DNA from 2 places in the Bacillus sp. JJ1122 genome. Region 2 is predicted to be linked to the other one. Evidence: riboswitches for the same ligand, from Rfam matches in the RefSeq annotation. Region 2 holds a riboswitch; the other holds the start of a gene.
The links. Region 2 has a riboswitch for cyclic di-AMP ahead of V7201_RS14435 (cation:dicarboxylate symporter family transporter). Riboswitches for the same ligand answer to the same signal wherever they lie in the genome.
Positions count from the first base shown of each region.

Region 1: linked by a shared signal. The riboswitch ahead of V7201_RS18575 (TrkH family potassium uptake protein) and the one ahead of V7201_RS14435 (cation:dicarboxylate symporter family transporter) in region 2 are both predicted to bind cyclic di-AMP.

Region 1 is NZ_JBALQL010000034.1:1,861-6,518, reverse strand. It holds gene V7201_RS18585 (chromate transporter) at 1-164, opposite strand, end outside; gene V7201_RS18580 (potassium channel family protein) at 336-992, opposite strand; gene V7201_RS18575 (TrkH family potassium uptake protein) at 1,005-2,345, opposite strand; cyclic di-AMP (ydaO/yuaA leader) riboswitch at 2,527-2,673, opposite strand; gene V7201_RS18570 (amino acid ABC transporter ATP-binding protein) at 3,035-3,763, opposite strand; gene V7201_RS18565 (amino acid ABC transporter permease) at 3,791-4,456, opposite strand; gene V7201_RS18560 (transporter substrate-binding domain-containing protein) at 4,494-4,658, opposite strand, start outside.
Region 2 is NZ_JBALQL010000024.1:39,351-44,008, reverse strand. It holds gene V7201_RS14445 (SRPBCC domain-containing protein) at 1-248, shown strand, start outside; gene V7201_RS14440 (GNAT family N-acetyltransferase) at 392-859, shown strand; gene V7201_RS14435 (cation:dicarboxylate symporter family transporter) at 919-2,175, opposite strand; cyclic di-AMP (ydaO/yuaA leader) riboswitch at 2,290-2,430, opposite strand; gene V7201_RS14430 (GNAT family N-acetyltransferase) at 2,762-3,286, shown strand; gene V7201_RS14425 (GNAT family N-acetyltransferase) at 3,514-4,056, shown strand; gene V7201_RS14420 (phosphatase PAP2 family protein) at 4,053-4,565, opposite strand.

The DNA of each region.
Region 1 (4,658 bases), on a different contig from region 2:
GGCAAAGCATTTCCTAATGCAAGAATGTCGCTGAATTCATCAGAGTCCATCCATTTATATTTATCAACAACTTCCTTATGTACAAGTGGGATCGAGGATGGTCCACCTCCGTAGCCAAGAATTCCTACCCGAAAAAACGCTAAAAAAATATCCGCCTGTTTCAATCACTCTCACCTTTTCTATTCGTAATCAGCCATGGCTGTAAATTATTTCGTTACCCTTATTAAATAATTATATAGATTAATAGCCATACATGCATGGAAAATTATCACCAGGAAGGAGTTCGGAATTTCTGCGTAAAAAAGCAGGCTGCTCAAAGCACCCTGCCACATGTCTTATTTTACTTTTGAAAACTTGTTTAGATCGCCATTTTCCCCAAGGACAATCAGGATGTCCTCCGCTCTTAACGTTTTCTCGGGATCCGGTGAAATGTCTACCTTAGGACCGGTTTTAACTCCGATAACCGTAATATTGTATTTTGCACGCAGGTTGATTTCAATGAGGTTCTTTCCTGCCATGCTCATCGGGAGCTTGATTTCTTCAATACTGTAATCATCTGAAAGCTCGATGAAATTGAGCACATTTGGGGATGCCATCAGCTGATGGGCTACCCTTTCCCCCATATCTCTTTCAGGGAAAATGACTTTATCCGCACCAACCTTGAACAACACCTGTGCATGGTGCTTGTTAAGGGCTTTTGCAACGACATTGGCTACTCCCATTTCTTTTAGGATAAGGACTGTCAGAATACTCGCCTGGATATCATCACCTATCGCCACGATGACTGTATCAAAGTTTCTGATTCCTACTGCCTTGAGAGTTTGTTCATCTGTTGAATCGCCGATTACCGCATGGGTGACATTCTCTTTATATTCCTCAATATATTGCTCTTTTTTATCAATGGCCAGTACTTCGTTTCCTTCATTGTACAGGGAGGTCGCTACACTTGAACCAAAGCGTCCCATCCCAATTACTGCATATTGCTTTGCCATAAAAATATCCTCCTACCCAATCATCACTTTTCCAGCAGGATAACGGTAATGATCTTCTTTTCTTTTTTTCGCTACTGCAAAAGCAAGTGTCATCGGTCCAATCCGGCCCGCGAACATCGTAAATGTAATCAATATTTTTCCCAATGGTGACAGTTCGGGAGTCAATCCCATTGAAAGACCAACTGTTGCAAAGGCGGATACTGTCTCGAAAAATAACATCAGAAAATCTTTTCCCGGTTCTGTAATGGTCAACACCATTGTTACGAAAATAATTAAGAATAGTGCGATGAGTGTTACTGTAATTGATTTATAAATGATGCTGTAGTCCATTCTTCTGCCGAAGAACGTGACATCCTCCCTGCCGCGGATTTGCGCTTTTACGGCGCCCATCAGAATGGCAAATGTAGTGGTCTTGATACCGCCGCCAGTTGACCCTGGGGATGCCCCGATAAACATCAGGAAGATAATCATGAACAATGTCGTTTGTGTTAAGTCACCAATATTCAAAGTATTGGAGCCGGCAGTCCTAGGCGTCACAGATTGATAAAAGGAACCTAATATTTTTCCGGCCATCGATAGTGGTTTCAAAGTGGCTGGATTGTTATATTCAAGGATAAAGATCAGGAGCGCTCCGCCAAGTACAAGAATCCCGGAAACGGACAGTACCATTTTCGAATGAAGTGATATCCTTTTTGTGCTTTTGTATTCAAAAAGCTCATTCATTACAATGAATCCTATACCGCCTAAACTGATCAGTGAAATTAGGGTGATGTTAATAACAGGATCATCAGCGTATGAGGTAAAACCGCGAAACTCTCCCATTATGTCAAAACCAGCATTATTGAAGTTCGAAATCGCATGGAAAAACCCAAAATAGATCGCCTTACCAGCGGCCATGTCCTGTGCAAATCTGAGAGATAACAGGATTCCTCCTGCAATTTCGATAACAGCTGTAAAAATGAGAATCCGCTTCACAAGCCGGACCACACCCTCCACCGTGGCATTGTTCAATGATTCTTGAATGATCAGCCTCTCTTTTAACGAGATTCTTTTCCCAAGGATGAATGCCAGCAGTGTCGCAAAACTCATAAACCCTAGCCCGCCGATCTGAATCATCGAAAGGATGACCATTTCACCGAACTGTGTGAAGGTATCACCTGTATCCACAACTACGAGCCCCGTTACGCAGGTTGCTGATGTGGCTGTGAACAAAGCATCCAGCCAGGAAAGCCCTTTGCCGTCAGTCGTAGCGGCAGGCAGTGAAAGCAGCAGCGAGCCCAATAGGATAATCGTCCCAAAACCTAGGACAAGTATCTTCGGAGGCTCAAGCTTAAAAAGCATTTTCCTGCGCATGTTGTTTTCTCCTTCTCCCCTTAGTATGAGGAATTTTGTTAGTAATATTTCTTTGGCAGGGACTTAATGATTTTAACGGATCATAAACGACATCGTTAATTACGCCAAAACAAAAAAGCCCCCAGAGGCTAAAAGATAATAGCCTTGTGGACTTTTGAACAGACTCGTCTCACAAGCTCCATCTTCCTCTTCTGCAACGCTTGCGGAGTTAGCTGTCGGATTAGGGCTCAGAATAGCCCTGCCTTTTATTCAAAGGCTTCACCCCTAGTGGATTATCATCCACGGAAGTTGGTTCCCCCGCTCCAATTGGATTCAGCGATTTAGAAATTTGAAACTTAATTTAATTTTGGATTCAGTATAAAATCTGAAACTGTTGTAATCATACTCCTGTGCGATTCAAGTTGTAAAGTATGAAAAATACGCTAAAAATCCCTCTTTTGACTCAAATAGAACGAAAACTTCCAGCATATCCTTGCTTATCTCACTGAATCGCTGTTTTTCTTGAGTATTTATCCCTTTTTCAAGTTTTCATCAGACTCTTTGATTGTATTTTATCCTATGAGGAAATTGTTCTCTAAAACTTTTCATCCATGCGTGATGATTTTTTTGATTGGTTCTCTTGGGCATTTAACCATACCAAATAATACACAAAGCAGTCCTGATTTCACTCAGGACTGCTTTGCAAAAATTTATTTAAGAGCTGTTGTCTGGATAAATTCCTTTGTACGGTCTTCTTGTGGATTGGTGAAGAACTCTTCTGGTTTAGCTTTCTCGACAATGATTCCTTCATCCATGTAAATGATCCAGTCTGCAACCTCACGGGCAAAACCCATTTCGTGGGTAACGACTACCATGGTCATTCCGTCCTCTGCTAATTCTTTCATGGTAGCGAGTACTTCGCCTACCAGTTCGGGGTCAAGAGCTGAAGTTGGTTCATCAAAAAGCATGATATCCGGATTCATTGCCAGTGCACGGGCAATGGCTACCCTTTGTTTCTGGCCGCCTGACAATTTGCTAGGATAAACATCTGCTTTATCCTCAAGACCAACCTTCACAAGAAGTTCCTTCGCTTCCCTGATGGCTTCATTTTTTGGAATTTTTTTCACATGAACAGGTGCCTCAATGATATTTTCCAGAACGGTCATATGTGGAAAAAGATTAAAATGCTGGAACACCATTCCTACCTTTTGGCGTACTTCATTTATATCATGAGTATCCCTTGAAACCTCTTCTCCTTCGATAATGATTCTGCCATTGTCCTTTTTTTCAAGGAAATTAATGCATCGAAGCAAGGTACTTTTACCTGAACCACTGGCTCCGACAAGACATACGACATCGCTTTCCTTAACCGTTATATTGATATCCTTCAGGACATGAAGGTCGCCAAAGGATTTATTTAAGTTTTCAACATGAATCATTTCTTTTGTATACACTTCATTTCCTCCTTACCTGTCACTAACAGCTAATTTCTTTTCGATTGCCCTTACGACCAATGTCAGGATCGCAACTAGAACTAGATAATAGAAAGCTACGATTAACAGGTACGTCATTTCGTCAAAGTTGTTTGAACCAAGCGTCGTTGCTACGTTGAACAGCTCGTTCATCGAGATGAACGCCGCGAGCGAGGAATCCTTAAGGCCGATGATAAATTGGTTGCCAAGCGGCGGAAGAGAACGGCGGAACGCTTGCGGCAAAATGATTCTTCTCATGGTTAAAGCCTTTGACATACCCAATGACCGGCCAGCTTCCATTTGGCCTTTATCAACCGATTGGATGGTTCCGCGGAAGATTTCCGCGATATACGCACCGTTATGGAACGCTAGCGCCAATGCCGCCGCCCAGAAATCAGGAATCAGAAAGATTCCGCTAATTCCGAAGTATAAAATAAAGATTTGTACAATCAGTGGGGTTCCCCTGATTAGATAAACATACGTGTCGGAAATCCATTCTAAAGGCTTGATGTTAGAAATTTTTAAAAGTGCAAAGAATAAACCAATTACAATTCCTACTAAAATTGATACTACTGTAAGCTGCAGCGTAAGCAGCATTGCATCGATAAAAAGGTCACTGCTGTCAATCAATGTTTGTAAAACATGTCCTATACTTGGCAAAGCTCCTACATCCCTTCTCTATTAATTATCTATCTGTCTACTCCGGCTTCGTTGTGATATCCTCACCGAAATATTTTTGGCTGATTTTCGAGAGTGTTCCATCTTTGCGCAGATTCTCCAGCGCTTCATTCACCCTTTTTAACAGCTGCGGATTATCCTTTGGAACAACAACAGCCTGCTCACTTCTTTCAATGAGCTGTCT
Region 2 (4,658 bases):
ACAAGGCAAGTAAAACCATCGAATTTCATTGGGATGCAAGTGGAATTAAAACCAGGGTTAAAATCACTTTAGAGCAAGCTGGGAAGAAAACAGTAGTCAAAATATATGAGACAGGCTGGGAAAGTAACGAGGAAGGGATTCAGCGTTATGGACAGCAAATCGAGGGATGGGTTGACATGGTTACATGCATGAAAGCTTATCTGGAGTTTGGAATTAATTTAAGGGCAGGCAAAGTAGTTGGGGAATGAATGACTGGTAAATTTCATGTTATTGAGTGTAAATGTTATCTTAGTCTGACCAACGATTAAGTAATAATAGTTAAAGATCATGGAATGATCCTGAGCTGTTGGTGTAGGTTTCATAAAAAAAAGAATAGAATGGGAGATTTTAAATGAAAGTTACACTAAAACCTATTACAAAAGGAAACTGGGAAGAAGCCAGCAATTTAACTGTTAAAGAGGAGCAAAAGCATTTTATCGCTTCAAATTTATATTCGATTGCAGAGGTCCAGTTTCTTGAAAATTTTAAGGCATCGGGAATTTATTCTGATGAAAAGATGATTGGATTTGCAATGTATGGCATCGACCCGGAGGACAATAATTTTTGGATTTACCGTTTAATGCTTGATCAGGCATATCAGGGGAATGGTTTTGGAGCAACAGCAGTAAAATTAATTGTGGATGAGATTAAGAGCAACAACTCTGCTTGTATTCCTTTTATCATGATTGGCTACCATCCAGAGAATGATGGGGCACGGTATGCATATAAAAAGGCTGGATTTGTTGAAACTGAAATGGCGCCTTGGGGAGAGCAGCTCGCTGCGTATAAATTAGGTGAATCGATAGAAGCAGCGGAATAAAATGCAGAAAATAAAGAAAGCCAGCATGTGGTTTATACCAAGCTGGCTTTCTGTCTCTATTATGAAGCTTTATTGATAACAGATGGAGATTTTCCTGGTTGGAAGACGCCTTCCCATTTGGCAATGACAATTGCAGCAAGAGAATTTCCAACGACATTCACAGCAGTTCTTCCCATATCAAGGATTCTGTCAATACCTGCTATGAATGCCAAGCCTTCGACAGGTAGTCCTACTGTACCGAGTGTTGCTAAGAGAACGACGAAGGAAACACCAGGAACTCCGGCGATTCCTTTTGAGGTCACCATTAATACAAGCATTAAGGATACTTGCTCACCTATACTCATATCGATACCGTACATTTGGGCAATAAAAATCGCAGCCAATGCCTGGTAAAGTGTGGAGCCATCCAGATTAAAGGAATAGCCAGTTGGAATAACGAAAGAAGTAATATGCTTAGGAGCTCCTTCTTTCTCCATTTTATCCATAATTCTAGGCAATACCGTTTCGGAGCTTGCCGTTGAGAATGCTAAAATTAATTCATCTTTTAGAGTTAAGATTAATTTGAAGATGTTGTAGCCTGCGATTTTAGCTACAAGGCCCAGCACACCGATCACAAAGAAAATCATTGTTCCATATACTGTCAGGACCAGTTTACCGAGAGGAATCAAGGATTCTAATCCGAATTTAGAAACAGTTACACCAATTAGGGCAAATACACCAAAAGGTGCGAACTTCATGATTTGGTTTGTTGCATAGAACATGGCATCAGCCGTTCCCTGGAAAAATGCGATAACAGGCTTTCCTTTATCACCAATTGCGGAGATCCCTAGTCCAAATACGAGGGAAAAGAAAATGATTGCAAGCATGTCGCCGTCTGCAATCGCTGCGATTGGATTGGTTGGCACGATCTCAACCAATGTAGTAATCATCGATTTTGTTTCCTGCGTTTCTGCAGTATTTACATAACTAGCAATATCGGTTTTATCGAGTTGGCTCATATTTACTCCAGCACCTGGATGGAATACATTTGCAGCAATGAGCCCTACGATGATCGCAATGGTCGTGATGATTTCGAAATAAAGGAGCGTCTTACCGCCAATCTTTCCTAACTGCTTAATGTCGCCGACACCAGCTACAGCCACAATGATACTGGCAACAACGATCGGCACGACAATCATCTTAATCAACCGGAGAAAAATATCTCCAATCGGCTGCAGGTATGTAGCAACCGCAGGATTTCCAAAGAATACTGCCCCCGCGATTATACCAAGAACCAGTCCGATAAAAATTTGACCAGCTAAACTGATTTTTTTCATCTGCATTTCCTCACCTTCTGTAAAATTCTATGCTGAAAAAGCAATTGGCAAGGGAAACAAGATTTATTCCTCCGCAAAAAAAGACACTATGGGTGCCTTTTACAGAGTATTCTCCTCTGTTCCCTTAGTCGCTTACGAGGTTAGCTGCCGGGTTAGGAATTGGAAACACAAATCCCCTTCGTAAAGAATTCACCCCAGGCGGAAACCGCCGATTGGTTCCCCCGTTCTTTTAAAAAGATTAAGCGGTAAAATATATTGGTTTATATTATATCAATATTATAAATATGTAAATGTTAATTGATTTCCAGAGTATAGTTTCCTATTGAAGAATAAGAAATCAGTGGATAAGTTTGATATTCTATATGTGGACTTTGAGGCAGGAAGCATTTGGAAAATAGCGATTGTTGCCGATGTATAGGTAAAGTCGACTGGATGAGAGAAGCAGAAGCGATAGATGTAGAGGCGTATATCACGAGTGGAATTCATTGAAAAAATACTATACCTTTTTCAGCAGCCATCTTTTTCCCAGGCAATCAATAAAGTCCGTAAAATAAATAAAAACTTTTCAACAAGGAGATATGTAAAAATGAATGATCAAGTATATTTAATCAAACCAACAGTTGAAATGGAAAAGGAATATTTAGATTTTTACCTTGAATGGAAGGAAAGCGGGGAAGTGATGATTCCTTGGGTGATTGAAAAGGATCCAACTGATTTTCATGGCATGATCGAGTTTTTGCGGAAAAGTGAGAAAGGTGTAAATCTTCCAGAGGGCTGGGTTCCTGATTCTACTTATTGGCTGGTGAATGGAGATAACCGGGTCTTAGGTGCAGTGAACATTAGGCATGCACTTACAGAAAGACTATTTAATAGCGGCGGACATATTGGCTATGGAATCCGACCGACTGAACGCCGCAAAGGCTTTGCAACTGCAATATTATCTTTAGCATTAGAAAAGACAAGGAAACTAGGGATTGATAAAGTACTAGTTGTCTGCGATGCGACCAATATTGCATCAGAGCGGACAATATTAAAAAATGGCGGTCAGCAGGATGTTAGTTTTACAGAGGAAGACGGCAATATTGTTAAACGGTTCTGGATAGAACTTTGATGGCCAGCCTGTCAACTGGAGAAAAAACGAGGTGCACTGCTGAAAAAATGAGTACAAATTGGAAATAAGCGCCACTAACTGGAGAAAAAGAATTAATTATTCTGTGTGACTATTTATAGTTCATGGCAGGAAGAAGTCACAAGCAATATTGCAGGGGTTTTATTATCCTCTTTGAAGACAAAAGTTGTCGTGAAAATGATATTTGCTTAATAAAAAGGAGAATTTTAATGCTGTTCCAATGCGGAAAGTTAAAAGTGCGAGAATTAGAAAATAAGGATGCTGCTTTATTGGCTAAGTGGCTTTCGAATCCGGCAGTACTTGAGTTTTACGAAGGACGAGATTGTTCTTTTGATTTGGAAAAGGTTAGGGATGTGTTTTTTACATCCGATTCTGGTGAAACGCGATGCATTGTTCTATTTGAGGACCAAGAAATAGGCTACATTCAATTTTATGAATTGGCAAAGTCGGACTGCTATAATTTTGGTTTATACATATCTGATATCATATACGGAATAGATCAGTTTATCGGGGAAACGGAATATTGGAACAAAGGTATCGGACAGATCTTAATGCGCTCAATGCTTGACTATTTGCTGGGTCAAAAAGGAGCGGACCTTGTTGTTGTCGATCCGCAAACCTGGAATGAAAGGGCAATAGCCTGTTATGCAAAAGTGGGATTCACAAAGTACAAACTCTTGCCTAAACATGAATGGCATGAAGGAGAACTTCGGGACAGCTGGTTGATGCAATATAAAGCAAAAAAAGGTTAATTTTCCTGGCCAGATCTTTTACCAGAAAATATGTGTGTAACGATGCTGGAAAACGAGCCTAAAAACGCGCTGCCAATTATATCGGACGGATAATGATGTCCAACCCATATCCTTGAGAAACCTGTTATCGCAGACATGCTGAACATGAAGATTCCTAGTGTTCGATGATACAAGAAAATGGTTGTAGAGACAGCAAAGGCTAGCAGTGTATGTTTGCTTGGGAAGGTTGAATCCATCTTTGAGGGAATGAGGATCCCTACGCGTCTTTTCTGAAAAGGACGGGGTTTATAATTAAATAATTTAAATAAAATATGGATAAATAATGCGGATAAGATTGAGCCGGCGGTTTCAAAAGTAATCCTCTTTTTAAATCGGTTTTTGATCAAAAAAATAACTATTAGCGAAATATATATATAGCGAATTCTTTTGGAAATGAGAATCATCAATTTATCAACGATCAAGTTGCGTCCTGACAGCTGATTGATTAACTGAAAAAATCTAAGGTCCATCGGAGAGCTCCTTCAAGTTGTTTTGGTTATTTTCTCCGGAAAGTTATGAAACATGTATGGAAACAACCTTCAATAGCTGGATAAATCAGGATA